3 regions of the Janthinobacterium sp. HH106 genome follow, and region 2 is predicted to be linked to each of the others. Evidence: predicted binding sites of a transcription regulator. Region 2 holds the regulator's gene; each other region holds the start of a gene.
The links. The regulator FliA, encoded in region 2, starts transcription of late flagellar genes. The targets are predictions, from matches to a motif close to CTAAAGTTTNNNNNNNNNNNGCCGNTA.
Positions count from the first base shown of each region.

Region 1 (5,774 bases), on a different contig from region 2:
TGATTTCGTGGCCGATGGTGGCGCCGATGCCGCCATAGTTGGCCGCATCGGATGCTTGCGGGTCAAAGAATGGCGGCTGGAGGATGGCGGCGGGGAAATTGAGCGCATTTTGCAGCGGCAGGTTGACGGCGTTGACCAGCTGCGCCGGCATGGCCCAGGCCTTGCGGTCGGGCGACTGGCCCAGCTTGGCCAGTTCCTGCTGGTAATGAAACTGTTCCGCCCGCTGCACATTGCCCAGCGCATCGCCGCGCACCACGCGCAAGCCCGCATAGCTTTCCCACTGTTCGGGGTAGCCCACGCCCACATACAAGGTCTTGAGTTTTTCCTGCGCCTGCGCCTTGGTGGCCGGCGCCATCCAGTCCAGCTTGTCGATGCGGCGCGAGAAGGCGGCGACGATATTCGTCACCATATCTTGCACGCGGGCTTTCGATTCCGGCGGGAAATAGCGTTCCACGTACAGCTTGCCGACGGCGTCGCTCAGGGCCGCATTCGTCGCGGCCAGCGCCCGCTTGCTGCGCAGCGACTGCTGCGGCGTGCCGCTCAGGGCGCTGCCATAGAAGGCGAAGCGCTGGTCGGCGGCCGCCTTCGGCAAGATCGTGCTGAAATGGTTGACCGCGTGGAAGGCGAGGAAATCTTTCCACGTGGCCAGCGGCACGCTCGCCACCAGCGCGGCGCTGCCCGTCATGGCCGTCGGATGCCAGACGATGAAATCGTTCTGCCGGCCCAGCCCTGCCGCTTCGAAGAAGGCTTTCCAGTCCAGGCCAGGCGCCTTGCTGGCGAAGTCGGCGGCGCGCCAGGCATTATTGCCCTTGGCGACATCGGCCGAATCCTCGCGGCTGGCGTGACTTGCGGCAATTTGCTGTTCCAGCGCAAACACGCGCGCGGCGCGGGCCGGCGCATCGCGGTAGCCGGCCTGCTTGAGCATGGCGGCAATATGCGCCTGGTAGCCCGCGCGCAAGCCCTGCATGCGCGCGCTGTCGCTCTGGTAGAACGCGCGGTCGGGCAAGCCCAGCCCGCCCTGCAGCAGATAGGCCACATTGCGCGTGGTGTCGTTCAAGTCTTGCGCGACCCACAGGCCGAACAGGTTTTCCGTATAAAAATTGGTGGCGTTGAGCGGGTCGACGTCGGCGCGCAGGCTCTCGCCCAGCGCGCGGGCCAGCCCTGCCCGGTCGCGTATGCCGTCGATCTTCTTGAGCAGCGGCTTGATCGGCGCCCAGCCTTTCGCTTCGATAGCCGCTTCATCCATCCAGGAACGGTAAAAATCGCTGACCTGGCGCGCCGATGCATCCGCCTGCGGCGCCGCCGCCAGACCTTCGACGAGGCCGATGATGCGCTCGTTGGTGGCGTTGGCGAGGATGGCGAACGAGCCCCAGCTGCTGCGGTCGGCGGGAATTTCCGTGCTGCGCAGCCAGTCGCCATTCACGTAATCGTAGAAATCGTCGCCGGGCAAGGCCTTCGCGGCAGCGGGGGCGGCGGCGCTGGCGGCCCCTTGCTGGCCATGCGCCCGGGCGGGCAAGCCGGTCAGCGAAACGCCGGCCAGGGCGAGGATGATGGCGGCCTGGACTGGCGTCCGGGACCAGGAAAAACGCAAACCGTGCATGGCGATCCTTTCGATGTAATAGCCAAAATCATAACCTGAAAATCCTGCCTTTTTGGGGCGAAAAAGCATCCCCTAACTTTTTTGCATGCGGACAAAAAATCGGCATATAGTGGCACGACCGCATCCCGTACCGCACGAACGCCAAGGAGATTGCCATGCAACTGGAAGCGCTGTTCCAGCATCCCCACGCCCTGCCTGCCGCCCCGAAGATCGTCGATGAACTGGTGCGCAGTTTCGACAACCCCGCCATCGCCACCGAAGACATCGCGCGCAAGCTGGGAGCGGACCCGGCCTTGAGCGCCAAGCTGCTGCGGCTGGCCAACTCGGCCTATTACCATGTGTCGCGCAGCATCGGCACGGTGGAAGACGCCGTGCTGATGCTCGGTTTTGTGACCGTGCGCACCCTCGTCATCAGCTCGGGCCTCGTCAGCGGTTTCAAGGCCGTGCCGGGCCTGAATTTGCCGCAATTCTGGCGCTACAGCCTGCACAGCGCCGTATCTGCCCGCTGGATCGCGAAGCAGACGGGCGACAACCAGGATCTGGCTTTCACCATCGGCATGATGCATGCGATCGGACAACTGGTGATCCATGCCGCCATGCCCGAGCAAGCCATGCAGCTCGACAAGATCGCCCCGCCGCTCGACGCGCGCCGGCTCGACGCGGAGCGGGTGTCGCTGGGCTACGATTATGCGCAGGTGGGCGCCGAACTGGCGCGCCGCTGGAAGTTTCCTCCCGCCTTTGCCGAGGCCATCGCCGCCTTCCCCGCTCCGCTGGCCAAGGCGCCGTTGAACCGCCTGGCCGCCATCATCCACCTGGCCGCCTGGCGCGCGCGCATCGATGAAAACCAGCTGAGCAATGAAGAAATCATCGCCTGCTATCCCAACGCGGTAGCCGAAGCGCTCGGTTTGCCGCCCTCCGTGCTGGTCGACAGGATGCCGCCGCTTGCCGAACTGAGCGCGGGCCTGGAAGAACTCGTCAAGTAAGCTGGCCGTTGCCCGCATCGCCAACCGAGCAGGCATGCGGGTTTGCGGGCATGCCGGCTGCCCGCAAAAAAACATCCAAATTATTTTCACTTTTTTCAAAAACACCCTCAAGTTCCCGTTGGACCCGCCGTTAATCTAGACAAGCGGTAATCCATTCACTAGTTACGGGTGTGCTCATGACCTCCAACGACGTTCTCTCGATGTATGAAAATATTGCAGGAATGACCAATCAAATGGTCGTGGCCGCACGTTCGAGCGACTGGGATGGCTTGGATACCCTGGAAAACCAGTGCGCCAGCGCCGCCAGCGCGACCATGACGGGCAAGGCGCCTGCCCTGGCCGGCGCCTCGCGCCTGCGCAAGATCGACTTGCTCAAGCAAATCCTGGCCAATGACCGCGAAATCCGCGCCATCACGGAACCGTGGATGACCCAGCTGTCGAACGCCATGCCAGGTTCGCGCGCCCGCATGTAAGAAGCTTGCCGCGCCAGAAACGACAAAAGCACCCGCGGGTGCTTTTTTTACGTCTGCCGCCATGCGAGGGAGCGCCATCTGCGGCGCTCAAAAAGGCAAGGCGGGGGAATTTGGAAGGCGAGCCCCAGGTATCTCCTGGCGTCGCCTCGCTGCCGGTTGCATCCGGCGTTCGCGAGCACATCGTCGGCATCGCGAACCGCTTCCAGACCCAGGCGTTTATGCAACGCTACACCTGGTTTGCCGCGCCACACTATCGTTGGTGACTGCGCCAGGCTGGGGCTGTTTTGTCGTAGAGCAAGTCCACTGAATTCATCATAGCACCATCTTTAAGAAACAGGCAACGTGCTTGGCAAGCGTTTCCATGTATTTTTTCAATATCTTTTTTTATATCAAATTGTGGGCGGCCTTGCGGCCGCATTAACGCGAGAACGGCTCCGGTTCCGCTTCCGGTTCGGCCGCCGCCCCTTCTTCCACCGCTTCCGTCAAGACGGGCACATCCTTCTTCCTGCGGCCGAACGGCTTGCGCAGCAAGACCCAGTATTTCGACGGTGCGCCCGGACCCGCCGCTTGCCTGCGCTTGCGCACGATGTACACGATGAGCGCCGTCAGCAGCAGGAAGACCAGGGTGCCGATACCGAGCCACAGCATGCCGCCCGATTTCTTTTCCTTGTCGGCAGCCGGCGCCGCGTGCAGGGGTTTCGGTTTCGCATGGGGCGCTTCCGCCACGGCCGGCGCGGCGGCGGGCGGCACGGCGGCTGCAGGCAGGGCCAGCGCCTTTTGCAAGACGCCGATCTTGCCTTCCAGTTCGCCCAGCTTTTCAGTCAGGGCCGTATTTTTCTCGTCCAGCCCCACGCACGCTGCCGCCTGCCCCGTCTCCGCCTGCGGCGCGCAGGCGGCCACGGGCGCTGCGGCGCGGCGCGGCAGCGCGGGGGCGGCCAGTTTGGGTGCGGCGGGCGGCGGCACGAACACGCGCGCCGGACGCACGAGGCCCTCGGCCCGCGCGCGGGCCGCCAGCGCGGCGGCGTCGGGCGACGGCGCGACGGATACGGCGCGTGGCAACGGCACAGGCGTGGAGACCGGCGCGGGCAACGGAATAGCTGGCCGGACTGGCGCACTGGCGGGTACGGCGGCGGGCGGCGCCGGCGTCAGCCACAAGGTGCCCAGGCGCACGACGGCGCCACTGCCATTGCCCAGCAATAAATACAGGTGCACATGCCCCGCCTGGATCGCTTGCCGCGTGGCCACGCGCACATAATGGCGTCCACCGCGCTCAAACGGACTGATCGTCAAGGTTTGCAGGGCAGGATCCATGCCGATGCCGCCACCGCGGTACACATCGGGCGAAGCCAGGCGCACGGTCACGCCATTGGCCTCCTCGGGCGCCAGGGCCGTCAGTTCGAGCTCGGCCAGCAAAGGCTGGCCCACGTGCGACAGGACGGCCATGTCGCCCAGTTCGGCCGCCATGACGGGCGGCAAGGCCAGGCTGGCGGCGGCGCACGCGATCAAAGACCAACGGGGAAGGATGCTGCTCTGCATGGACTGATCGCTTTGATAACAGGATAAATAATGGGGGCTCGCCTGTCTTTAACGGCAGGAAATCGCAAAAATATAGATGGGCCAGGGCAAAAATGATGCAATACAGCATCATCCTGTGCCTTTTTGACGTCTGGAGTACACTCGATCCACCTCCATCGATGAAAGGGATGCCATGAGTAGCAGAATCGAACGCGACAGTTTCGGCCCGATCGACGTACCCGCCGACCGGCTGTGGGGAGCGCAAACGCAGCGCTCGCTCGAGCATTTCCATATCTCCACGGAAAAGATGCCGCCCGAACTGATCGCCGCCCTGGCCACCGTCAAGCGCGCGGCCGCCCACGTCAACCTGGACCTGGGATTACTGGATGGCAAGAAAGCCATCGCCATCACGCAGGCGGCCGACGAAGTGTTGGCCGGCAAGCATGACGCAGAATTCCCGCTGGCCGTCTGGCAAACGGGGTCCGGCACGCAAAGCAATATGAACATGAACGAGGTGCTGGCCAACCGCGGCTCCGAGCTGATCGGCGGCTTGCGCGGCGCCGAGCGCCTGCTGCACCCGAACGACGACGTCAACCTGGGCCAGTCCTCGAACGACATTTTCCCCACCGCCATCCATGTGGCGGCCGCGCTGGCCGTCGCCAACACGGTCTTGCCGCCGCTGCGCCAGCTGCGCGCCACCCTGGACGCGAAAGCCACGGAGTTTGCCGACATCGTCAAGATCGGCCGCACGCATTTGCAGGACGCGACGCCGCTGACCCTGGGCCAGGAATTTTCCGGCTACGTGGCGCAGCTGGACTTTGCCGAGCACATCATTACGGCAGCGTTGCCGCCGCTGCTGCAGCTGGCCGCCGGCGGCACGGCCGTGGGCACGGGATTGAATGCCCACGAGGAATTTGCCGGCCGCATCGCCGCCGAACTGGCGCGCCTGACGGGCCAGCCGTTCGAAACGGCCAGCAACAAGTTTGCCGCCCTGGCCGCCCACGATGCCTTGGTCGCCGCCCATGGCGCTTTCAAAACCCTGGCCACGGCCTTGATGAAAATCGCCAACGACGTGCGCTGGATGGCGTCCGGCCCCCGCTCCGGCCTCGGCGAAATCACGATCCCCGAAAACGAGCCGGGCAGCTCCATCATGCCGGGCAAGGTCAATCCCACCCAGTGCGAAGCGCTGACCATGCTGTGCTG
Region 1 is NZ_LRIC01000067.1:66,956-72,729, forward strand. Features, by position in the region: gene JAB8_RS25675 (M13 family metallopeptidase) at 1-1,600, opposite strand, end outside; gene JAB8_RS25680 (HDOD domain-containing protein) at 1,756-2,583, shown strand; gene JAB8_RS25685 (flagellar protein FliT) at 2,805-3,056, shown strand; gene JAB8_RS25690 (hypothetical protein) at 3,474-4,592, opposite strand; gene fumC (class II fumarate hydratase) at 4,765-5,774, shown strand, end outside.
Region 1: a site for FliA is predicted at 2,690-2,716, ahead of JAB8_RS25685 (flagellar protein FliT). Genes of this name have one in related genera too.

Region 2 (5,774 bases):
ACGCCTACCGTATCGGCGCGCACGAACAGCTGCGCATCTACGGCAAGATCCTCGGCGTGATGGTGCATTCGGTGAAGGACGAAGCGGACTTGCGCATCGCCCTGAAGGAACTCAAGAACAAGCACACGGTGCTGATCGATACCGTGGGCGTGAGCCAGCGCGACCAGATGGTGACGGAACAGGTGGCCATGCTGTCGGGCGCCGGCGCCGACGTGAAGCGTTTGCTGTGCCTGAACTCGACGGCGACGCAGGAAACGCTGAACGAAGTGGTGCGCGCGTATCAAGGCAGCGGCCTGGCCGGCTGCATCATGACCAAGCTCGATGAAGCGGCGTCGATCGGCAACGTGCTCGACGTGGTGATCCGCCAGAAGCTGAACCTGTTTTATGTGTCGAACGGCCAGCGCGTGCCGGAAGACCTGTACCTGGCCGACCGCGGCTACCTGATCGACCGCGCCTTCAAGCTCAAGCGCGACTCGGCGGCCACGCAGTTTTCCGACGCCGAACTGCCGCTCCTGATGGCGCAGGCGGCCGCCCGCAACAATGAAGCGCGCGGGGTGCACCTTGGCTAATTTCGATTTCGACCAGGCCGAAGGCTTGCGCCGCATGCTGGCCGGCCCGCAGCCGCGCGTCATGACGTTCCTCTCGGCCACGCCGCAGGACGACAAGGGCGCCATGCTGGTCAACCTGGGCGCTTCGCTCGCCTATGGCGGCAATGATGTGCTGCTGCTTGACGCCAGCGGCGGCAGCGATGGCGTGGCTGCACGCCTGGGACTGGCGCACGGCGCCAGCCTGCGCGACGTGGCGCGCCAGCAGTGCGGCCTGAACCAGGTCATCCATCAGGTGCCGCAAGGCTTCGGCGTGGCCAGCCTGGGCGCGCGCAACCACCTGATGGACAGCATGGACTATGCGGGCGAGGACGAATTGCGCCGCCTGGGCAAGACTTTCGAGGTGCTGGCGCGCCAGAGCGGCATCGTGCTGGTCGACGGCGTCGTGGCCGACGAGGGCGATTGCTTCCCCGTGCCCTTGATGGCCTCGTCGGATATCGTGGTGCAAGTGTCGACCAGCGCCACCTCGATCAAGGCGGCGTACTGCCTGATCAAGCGCCTGAGCCAGGAACTGGGACGCCGTCCGTTCGGCATTCTCGTCACGGGCGCTTCCGAATCCGAGGCAAAAGTGGTATACGATAATATGGCACAGGCGGCGAGCCGCTACCTGGCCGTGAAGCTGACCTCGATGGGTTCGGTGCCTGCCGATGAATATCTGCACCGCGCGGCGCGCCTGGGCCGCAGCGTGGTCGATGCGTTTCCGCTGGCGGGCGCCTCGGTGGCGTTTCGCGGACTGGCCGAGCGGCTGGCCCGTTCGGCGGCGCCGGTGCTTGGCGGCACCTTGTACCAGACGGGGAGCCCGCACCAGTTCAGCGCCTGAATCGAACCGCAGCACCAGATAAGATGAGAAAACAATAAGCAGCCTATGTACACGGTCAAAGGGAAATCGAACAAGGACTATTTGCTGACGGAGCACATTCCGCTGGTGAAGCGTCTGGCGCACCATATGAAGGCGAAATTGCCGCCTTCGGTCGAGGTCGATGACCTGATCCAGGCCGGCATGATCGGCCTGCTCGATGCCATTAGCCGCTATGAAGAGACGCATGGCGCGCAGTTCGAGACCTATGCCGTGCTGCGTATCCGCGGCGCCATGCTCGACGAATTGCGCACCAGCGACTGGCTGCCGCGCAGCATGCGCCAGAACATGCGCAAGATCGAGGAGGCGATGAGCACCTTGCAGCAGCGCCTCGGCCATCCGCCGACGGAATCGGAAGTGGCGAAGCTGCTCAAGATGTCGCTGGCCGACTACCAGGAAATGCTGGGCGACGGCGGCGGCCACCAGCTCGTGTATTACGAAGACTTTCATGACCCGGACGGCAATGACAGCTTCCTCGACCGCCACTGCGTGGACGAGGACAGCGACCCCTTGCGTTCCCTGCTCGATACCGATTTCCGGCAATCCGTGATCGATGCCATCGACGCGCTGCCACCACGCGAGAAAATACTCATGGGCCTGTATTACGAAGAAGAGCTGAACCTGAAGGAGATCGGCGCGGTGATGGGCGTATCCGAATCGCGCGTCTCGCAGCTGCATACCCAGGCCGTCGCGCGCCTGCGCGCAACCTTGAGGGAGCAGGCGTGGACTGGTCCAGCGTAATCGGGCTGGCGCTGGCGCTGGCCGGCCTGTTGGTCGGCCAGGCACTGGAAGGCGGCAAGATGGCCTCCCTGCTGCAGCCGGCCGCCTTTGCCATCGTCATCATCGGCACCTTTGGCGCCGTGCTGCTGCAGACGCGGCTGCGCACTTTCGTGCGCGGCCTGGAAATGCTGCGCTGGGTCTTCCTGCCGCCCGCCGATACGCGTGCCGCGCTGGCGCGCGATATCGGGCAATGGAGCCTGACGGCGCGCCGCGACGGCCCGCTGGCGCTCGAGCGCCTGATGGAAAACACGGCCGACCGCTTCAACGCCAAGGGCTTGCGCATGATCGTCGATGGCATCGCGCCCGACAAGCTGCGCCAGCTGCTCGACGTGGAAATTTCCGCCTATGAAATGGCCGAGCGCCAGGCCGTCAAGGTGTGGGAATCGGCGGCCGGCTATTCGCCCACCATCGGCATCCTGGGCGCCGTGCTGGGCCTGATCCACGTGATGGAAAACCTCACCGACCCGAGCAAACTGGGCAGTGGCATCGCCGTGGCCTTCGTCTCGACGATTTATGGCGTGGGCCTGGCCAATCTGCTGTTCCTGCCGGTGGCGAACAAGCTCAAGGCCATCGTCTCGCGCCGCGTGCTGCAGTATGAAATCACGGCCGCCGTGCTGTACGACATCGCCACGGGCGACCATACGCGCATCATCGAAGAGCGCGTGTCCAGCCTGCTGCACGAGCACTGATCATGATGCGGCGCGCGCGCAGGAAGTATGACGAGGAACCGGACAACCAGGACCGCTGGCTGATTTCGTACGCCGACTTCATCACCTTGCTGTTCGCGTTCTTCGTCGTGATGTACGCGATTTCGCAAGTCAACGAGGGCAAGTACCGCGTCTTCCAGAATGCCATCGGCCAGGCCTTCAGCCTGGAAAAGGGCGCGCCGCCCATCATCATGGAAGCGCCGCAGGCGATCCCGCTGCCGAACCCTGCCCTGAAACGCCGCACGGAAGCGATCCGCCGCGAGCGCGAGCACATGACGCGCCTGGCGCAGGACCTCACATCCACGCTGGCGCCGCTGGTCAAGGAAGGCAAGGTGCGGGTCACGCAGACGAGCCGCGGCGTGAGCGTGGAAATCAATGCCAGCGTGCTGTTCGACCCGGGCGCGGCGCGCCTGACGGCGGAATCGGACCAGGCCCTGCGCGCCGTCGCCGTGCTGCTCAAGGATGACACGCACGACGTGCAGGTGGAAGGGCATACGGACGTGCAGCCGATCAGCAATTCCAATTTTGCCTCGAACTGGGAATTGTCGGCCGCGCGCGCCAGCGCCGTGGTGCGCCTGTTCATCGCCAGCGGCGTGCAGGCGTCGCGCCTGACGGCGGTGGGCCACGCCGACAATATCCCCGTGGCGCCCAACGAAACCCCGGAAGGGCGCGCGCGCAACCGCCGGGTCGCCGTGACGATCCTCTCGGGCATCCCGGAAACGGTGACGGAAGTGCCGACGGCGCCTGTGGCGCCGGCACCGGTTCCCGCCAACTGAACGCCGCCGCTTGCTACAAGCGCGGCCATCTTTCCTTTATTTCTACCTATTATCTCTCCATCATGAAAAGCAGCTCCCTGGGCGGTCTCGTCTATTCCACTGAAACGGGCCGCATGTGTCCCGCCTGCCGCCAGCCGCTGGCGCAATGCGCGTGCAAGGCGCAAGCCAGGACGGCGCCGGCGGGCGATGGCGTGGTGCGCGTGTCGCGCCAGACCAAGGGCCGGGGCGGCAAGAGCGTGACCGTGGTCAAGGGCTTGGCGCTGGACGCCATCGCGCTGGCCCTGCTGGGCAAGCAGCTGCGCACGCAATGCGGCTCGGGCGGCACGGTCAAGGATGGCGTGATCGAAGTGCAGGGCGACCATGTCGAAACGGTGATGGCGGCGCTGGCCAAGCTGGGCCACCAGCCGAAAAAGGCCGGCGGCTGAGCGTGCGGAGGCGTGCGGCCTGCTGCCGTGCGCCTGTGGTAACGTGCATTTCCTTTTATGCGCCACCTCATATGAACAGCAAACTGAGCGGTATCGCCATCGTCGCTGCCATCGCGGCAGTGCTGGCGCTCGTGTACTGGCCCGCACCCGATGGCGGCGCGCCGGACACTGGCGCCACCGCTGCCGCCAGCGCGCCGGCGGGACGCAGCCTGGCGTCGTATTTGAATATCGACGCCACCCCGGTCGCCGATGCCGCGCCCGTTGTCGTGTCCCTGGCACAGCGGCTCGAACGCCTGGGCGCCAGCGGCAAGCCGGAGGACGCGTATGCGGCCTACAACCTGATCGACGACTGCATCGTCTTCCAGCGCGAAAACCGCTTGCCGGGGATGGAATTCGAGTTGGGGCGCGAGATGACGGTGGAAGAAAAAACCGCCCAGCAGCAGCTGTGCGCGGGTCTGACGCAGCGCCAGCGCGAGGACCGCCTCGGCTACCTGGCCACTGCCGCGCAAGGCGGCGTACCGGGCGCGGCTACCCTGTTCCTGTCGGAAGGTCCGTTCGGCGACCGCAGCGCGCTGCGCAACCGTCCCGATGATCCGCTGGTGCAGGCATGGAAGCGGCAAGCCATCGCCCAGCTGACGGCGCAGGCGGATGAGGCGGAACTGACCAGCGTGTCGACCCTGATGATGGCCTACCTGCGCGATGGCGACGTGGTGCAGAAAGACGCGCCGCAAGCGTATGGCTACCTGCTGGCCCTGCGCATGGTCTACGACGACATCCTCACGCCCGGCACCACGAATCCCTACCAGGACAGCTACTGGCACTGGCTGCAAAACGAGTTGACACCCGAGCAGCAGGCCGCCGCCCTGATCAAGGCGAATGGCATCGCCGCGAAATTCCGTCAGCATACGGGCCGGCCCACGCACGGTTGAGTGCGTAGACCAGCCCCTGCACAGGCTGGCCCGTGCATAAGCCAGTCCGTGCATAGGCCAGTCCGTGCATGGCGTCGCCGCACCGGCGCCAGGTCTGCCAGCTACGGCAGTGCTTGCAGGCGCCGGGTGCGGGTCAGGCAGCCGTCTTGCGGCGCCGTACGCTATACCCGATCAGACCCAGTCCCACCAGCAGCATGCCGTAGGTTTCCGGTTCGGGCACGGCCGTAGTGATGGAAATGTCCAGCACGGAATCACGCACGCCGAGGCCGCTTGCTACGAGGGTATAGGTGCCAGGTCCCAGCAGGCCGTTGAAGGTGGAATGGGCGAAGCTGCCCAGTACGCCCGTGAACGTATCCGATTGCACCAGGTTGTTGCTGGCGTCGAACAAGTCGATGTTGACGCCAGTCAGGCGGGGACCGAATTCACTGGCGCCCGTGACCAGCCAGGCGGCGTTGCCCGTGAACGATTGCACGCCGCTGCCGACCGTAAACGTGGTCGTTTGCAGCAGCGAGCCGCGCTCTGTCGTGAAGGTGTCGACGAACAAGGTGTCTTGCGCCAGCAGCGGCGTGGCCACCACGGCCGTCGATACGAGATGGTTGTAGAACACGGCTTGCGTCTCGGCCTGCGCGGCTGGCGCCAGCAGGGTGCAGCCGAGCAGCAGCGCCGCGCCAGCCTTGGTTACTGAGAGAGAGTTCA
Region 2 is NZ_LRIC01000015.1:70,498-76,271, forward strand. Features, by position in the region: gene flhF (flagellar biosynthesis protein FlhF) at 1-569, shown strand, start outside; gene JAB8_RS07880 (antiactivator of flagellar biosynthesis FleN protein) at 562-1,425, shown strand; gene JAB8_RS07885 (RNA polymerase sigma factor FliA) at 1,471-2,202, shown strand; gene JAB8_RS07890 (flagellar motor protein) at 2,184-2,930, shown strand; gene motD (flagellar motor protein MotD) at 2,936-3,724, shown strand; gene JAB8_RS07900 (translation initiation factor Sui1) at 3,787-4,149, shown strand; gene JAB8_RS07905 (hypothetical protein) at 4,221-5,078, shown strand; gene JAB8_RS28515 (FxDxF family PEP-CTERM protein) at 5,212-5,774, opposite strand, start outside.

Region 3 (5,774 bases), on a different contig from region 2:
CAAATCAATATTCATACCGACAGCACCATCGCCAACACCGCTGGACTGAACGAACATGTGCAATCCGTACTTGAAAGCGCACTGAGCCGCTTCCGCGACAACCTGACCCGCATCGAAGTCCATATCAGCGACACGAATGGCCCGAAAGGCGGCGCCGACGATATCCGCTGCGTCATGGAAGCACGCGTTGCTGGCTATCAACCGATTGCCGTGACCGAACAGAACGCCACCGTGCATCAATCCGTTGCCGGCGCCACCGACAAACTGAAACGCGCCATCGATAGCGCCCTGGGCCGCCTGCAAGACAGCAAGCGCCACGCCACCGGCAAGAATGCCGTGATCGATACGGCCGAAGCGGAAGAAACCGCCGAGTAACTCCCCTCCTGCAGGATTTCCAGAGACTGAGGCAGCCGTTCAAGGCTGCCTTTGCACATCTGGAGCCACCTTCCTGCGCGACAACATCCATAGTAGAACAGCAAGCATTTCAACTTATTAACACGGCAATGAAATAATTGTCGTATTTCCCACAGAAAGTGACACCAAGCAAGCCTTTGCCGTTACAGCCAAGGCCGCTTTACGCTATCATGAAGCTACCGGCTCCCTGCTCGCGCGTGCCGGCTTTTTGAAAGTGTGATTGTGGAACAGATCGGCAACTTCGGCGCTTCAGGCTGCAACATCGGCGATTTACAGCTATTTCGCGATGGGGCGGATAGCCAGACGGCCGCCATGCTGGCGCCCTGCCCCGTCATGCGCCTCGAAGCGGGCGAAGCCATTGCCGACACACAGGGCACCAGCCTGTATATCGTCCTGCGCGGTTCGCTGGCTGTGGCCGCCGACATCCACACGGGCATGGATGACGGCACCGTCAGCAAGGTCTTGCCCGGCGAAAGCGTGGGCGAACAATCGGTGCTCGATGAAGCGAGCAACCTGGCCGCCATTTCCGCCCTGGAAGAAACTGACTTGCTGGTGATCGACGCGGCCGTCGTCTGGGAATTGATCGAACAATCGAACGGCCTGGCACGCAACCTGCTGCGGCTGCTGTCTTTCCGCATCCGCGCCGCCAACGCCCTGCTGCGCCGCCGGCAGAAGCTGGGCGAGTTCTACCGCCAGATGTCGATGGTCGACAGCCTGACGGGCTTGTACAACCGCGCCTGGCTCACCGATTTATTGCCGACCATGATAGTCACGGCCCACGCCAGCGGCTCGCCGATGTCGCTGGTGATGATAGACCTCGACCATTTCAAGCGTTTCAACGACACGCACGGCCACCAGGCGGGCGACCAGGCGCTGCGCATTGCCGCGCAAGTGCTGGGCGCGGCCCTGCGGCCCACGGATTTTGCCGTGCGCTATGGTGGCGAGGAAATGATGGTGATCTTGCCCGATACCAGCGAAAACGTGGCCTTGCGGGTCGCCGAACGCTTGTGCGAACGCATGCAGCAAGCCGTCATCTTCGCCGATATGCGCAGCGCGCTGCCGCACATCACGGGTTCCTTCGGCGTGGCCAGCCTGGCGGCCGGACAGGACGACGAAGCGCTGATCGCGGCGGCCGACGCAGCTTTGTATCGTGCGAAGGCCGGCGGCCGCAACCAGGTCATGCTGTAGCTCAGGCAGCCTTGCTGTCGGCCGGCTTGGCAGCATCCGGCTTGGCCGCATCATCCTTCTTGCTGCTGTGCGCGGCAATGAAATCCGCATAGCCCTTCTGCACCAGCTCATACGTCTTGTCGATATTGCCGGCGATATCGCCGTTCAGCACTTTCAAGCCGCCCAGGATGTCGCGCGCTTCCTTGAAGCCTTTTTCCATGCCGCCGCTGATGGTGTCCATGAACTTGGTCAGCGCCGTATCGTCATCCATGCCTGGGTTCTGTTTCTTGAACGCGTCAAAAAACCCCGTCGACAGCGAGACGATGCGGCTCGCCGTCGCTTCGGCGCTGTTGTCCTGCGACGCCGCGTTCTGGATCGCATCGTCGCCATACTGGCCTTTCAGCGCTTCATTGATGTTGGTGATGGCCGTCTTGTACAGCAGCGCCAGCGGTTCGTTCTCGGAACCGATGGACACGTTCAGCGACGCCTGCATGATGGACGCGTTCAATTGCAGCTTGCTGCGGTCATTCACGCTCATTTCAGCGTTGACGCCGTCCTTTTGCTGGACTTTATCGTCCTTGCCGGCAACGCCCGGACTGACGGAAGTCACGGAAGGGGTGGAATTGCCGCCTGCGGCGATGGGAATTGACACGATAGACCTCCTTGAACGGACAATGTATGCCACCATGCGGGAAACGCGATGATGACCATCCTCTCGTGTAGTATCGGCAGGTTTTCAGAAAACTGAAGCGGCGGCTAGTTTTTAGCGGCCCGGATAACCCATTCAGCAACATTAAGTTACGACCATCAATGACTAACCAGACCTTTCTTTGGCACGACTACGAAACCTTTGGCGCCCAGCCGCGCCGCGACCGTCCGGCCCAGTTCGCCGCGATCCGCACGGATGCCGAACTCAACGAGATCGGCGAACCGATCATGCTGTATTGCCAGCCTGCAAATGATTTCCTGCCCGATCCGCAATCGTGCCTGATCACGGGCATCACGCCGCAGCAATGTCTGCAGCTGGGCGTGCCCGAACACCAGTTCGCCGCCACCATCGAAGCGGCCTTTTCGGAACCGGGCACCATCGGCGTCGGCTACAACACCATCCGTTTCGACGATGAAGTCACGCGCTTCCTGTTCTGGCGCAACCTGATCGACCCGTATGCGCGCGAATGGAAGAACCATTGCGGCCGCTGGGACATCCTCGACGTGGTGCGCATGACGCACGCGCTGCGCCCGGAAGGTATTCAATGGCCGAAGCGCGACGATGGCCAGACCAGTTTCAAACTGGAACACTTGAGCAAGGCCAATGGCCTCGTCCACGAAGCGGCGCATGATGCGCTGTCCGACGTGCGCGCCACCATCGCCCTGGCGCGATTGATCCGCGAAAAGCAGCCGAAACTGTTCGAATTCTGCCTGGCCCTGCACAAGAAGGACCGGGTCGCCAGCGAAATGGGCATGCACCTGGCCGCCGGCGAGCGCCAGCCTTTCCTGCACGTGTCGGGCATGTTCCCGGCCGAACGCGGTTGCCTGGGCGTCGTCTGGCCGCTGGCCACGCACCCGAGCAACAAGAACGAGATCCTCGTCTGGGATTGCGCCTACGACCCGCGCGAACTGTTCGAACTGGACGCCGACACCATCCGCACGCGTTTGTTCACGCGCAAGGAAGCCATGCCCGAAGGGATGACGCGCCTGCCCGTGAAAAGCGTGCACCTGAACAAGTCGCCCATGCTGGTCGGCAATTTAAAGACCTTGTCGCCGGCCATGGCCGCGCAATGGGGCATCGACGTGGATGCGGCGAAGATCAACGCCCAGCTGGCCGCCGCGGCGCCGAACATGGACGCCATCTGGGCCGAAGTGTTCCAGCGCCCGGGTGCGGCTGCCGCGCTGGACGTGGATGAGGATTTGTACAACGGTTTCGTCAGCAACGACGACCGCCGCCTGCTCGAATCCTTGCGCCGCGAAACGCCGGCCAAGCTGGCCACGGCCCGCCCCTCGTTTGCCGACGAGCGCCTGCAGGAATTGCTGTTCCGCTACCGTGCCCGCAATTTCCCGCAAACCCTGAGCGAGGCGGAAAGCCTGCGCTGGGAACAGCACCGCGCCGCCCGATTATTCGACGGCGACGGCGGCGCCCGCACCATCGAGATGCTGTTTACGGAAATCGACGTGCTGTCGGAGTCGGTCGATGAGCGGGGGGAAGAGATTCTGGGCGAGCTGTACGATTACGCGGAGATGGTGGCGCCCATGCGCGACTGAAGGACCAGGCCGGGTAGGTCGGATTAGCCGTAGGTCGGATTAGCTCGTAGAGCGTAATCCGACAACATTGTTGGCCCGAGCGTGGTGGTGTCGGATTACGCGGCGTCGCCGCTAATCCGACCTACGCTGCGCGGTGTTGATTGATCGCATCGCGCGTTTCGATCGCCACGCGGCGCGCCGCGTCGGCCCAGCCGGGTAGGTCGGATTAGCGGGGCAAGGCCCCGCTAATCCGACAACATTGTTGACGTTACCGATATTGTCGGATTACGCGGCTACGCCGCTAATCCGACCTACTCATTGAACCACCAATACGGCCGTAGGTCGGATTAGCTCGTAGAGCGTAATCCGACAACATTGTTGGCCCGAGCGTGGTAGTGTCGGATTACGCGGCGTCGCCGCTAATCCGACCTACGCTGCGCGGTGTTGATTGATCGCATCGCGCGTTTCGATCGCCACGCGGCGCGCCGCGTCGGCCCAGTCTTCGCCGTCCTGCGGCGTGGCGTAGATGATGGCGCGCGAGGAGCTGATCATCATGCCCATGCCGTTCGCCGTCTGGCCAGCGCCGACGGTGGCGGCGATGTCGCCGCCCTGGGCGCCGATGCCGGGCACCAGCAGCGGCATGTCGCCCACGATGGCGCGCACTTGCGCCAGCTCTTCAGGGAAGGTGGCGCCGACGACGAGCGCGCACTGGCCATTCTTGTTCCATTTCTCGGCCACCAGGCGCGCCACGCGCTGGTACAGCGGTTCGCCGTCCGTGTCGAGGAATTGCAGGTCCGAGCCGCCCGGGTTCGAAGTGCGGCACAGGATGATCACGCCGCGGTCTTTCCACGCCAGGTAGGGATCGAGCGAGTCCTCGCCCATGTAGGGGTTCACGGTGACGGCGTCAGCGCCGTAGCGTTCGAACGCTTCGCGCGCGTATTGCGTGGCTGTGGCGCCGATGTCGCCCCGTTTCGCGTCGAGGATCAGCGGGATGTGCGGGTAATTTTCGCGCACGTAGCGGCAGATGTCTTCCAGCTGCTTTTCCGCGCCCAGCGCGGCAAAATAGGCGATCTGCGGCTTGAAGGCGCAGGCCAGGTCGGCCGTGGCATCGATGATGCGCGTGCAAAAGGTGGTGATTCCATCGGGCAAGTCGCGCAGGTCCGCCGGCAGTTTCGCCAGGTCGGGGTCCAGTCCCACGCACAGCAGGGAATTATTGGCCGTCCATGCGGCGGATAATTTATTGATGAAATTCACGGCACACCTTCTCTATATTCAGTTGCAAACCCCGTATTGTAACGCGGCGCTGGCCAGGGAAGGCAGGCTGAGGCGGCGGCCGGCGCTTATTAAACCGACATGGCGGGCCGTTTCAGGTATATTTGCCCCACCTCCTTTACTCTGCACGGAACCCATCATGCAAATCACCAATCAATTCACCAAATGGCTGCGCCTGGCCCTGAGCGTCACCGTCCTGGCCGGCATCCTGACGGGCTGCGGCTACAACGACTTCCAGAGCAAGGACGAAGCCACCAAGGCCGCCTGGGGCGAAGTAGTCAACCAGTACCAGCGCCGCGCCGACCTGATCCCCAACCTGGTCAACACCGTCAAGGGCTATGCCACGCACGAGCGCGAAACCCTGGAAGCGGTGACCAAGGCGCGCGCCGCCGCCACCAGTTTCCAGATCACGCCCGAAGTGCTGAACGACCCGGCCGCCTTCGAAAAATTCCAGCAGGTGCAGGGGCAGCTGTCGTCGGCCCTGTCGCGCCTGATGGTGGTGTCCGAGAAATATCCTGATCTGAAAGCCGACACCAGCTTCCGCGACCTGCAGTCGCAGCTGGAAGGCACGGAAAACCGCATCACCGTGGCGCGCCAGCGTTACATCGCCGCCGTGCAAGATTACAACGTGCATGCGCGCAGCTTCCCGAACAACCTGACGGCGATGATCTTCGGCTACAAGG
Region 3 is NZ_LRIC01000003.1:44,161-49,934, reverse strand. Features, by position in the region: gene JAB8_RS03810 (HPF/RaiA family ribosome-associated protein) at 1-375, shown strand, start outside; gene JAB8_RS03805 (GGDEF domain-containing protein) at 637-1,602, shown strand; gene JAB8_RS03800 (DUF5610 domain-containing protein) at 1,604-2,233, opposite strand; gene sbcB (exodeoxyribonuclease I) at 2,392-3,840, shown strand; gene pyrF (orotidine-5'-phosphate decarboxylase) at 4,249-5,073, opposite strand; gene JAB8_RS03785 (LemA family protein) at 5,231-5,774, shown strand, end outside.
Region 3: a site for FliA is predicted at 2,305-2,331, ahead of JAB8_RS03800 (DUF5610 domain-containing protein). Genes of this name have one in related genera too.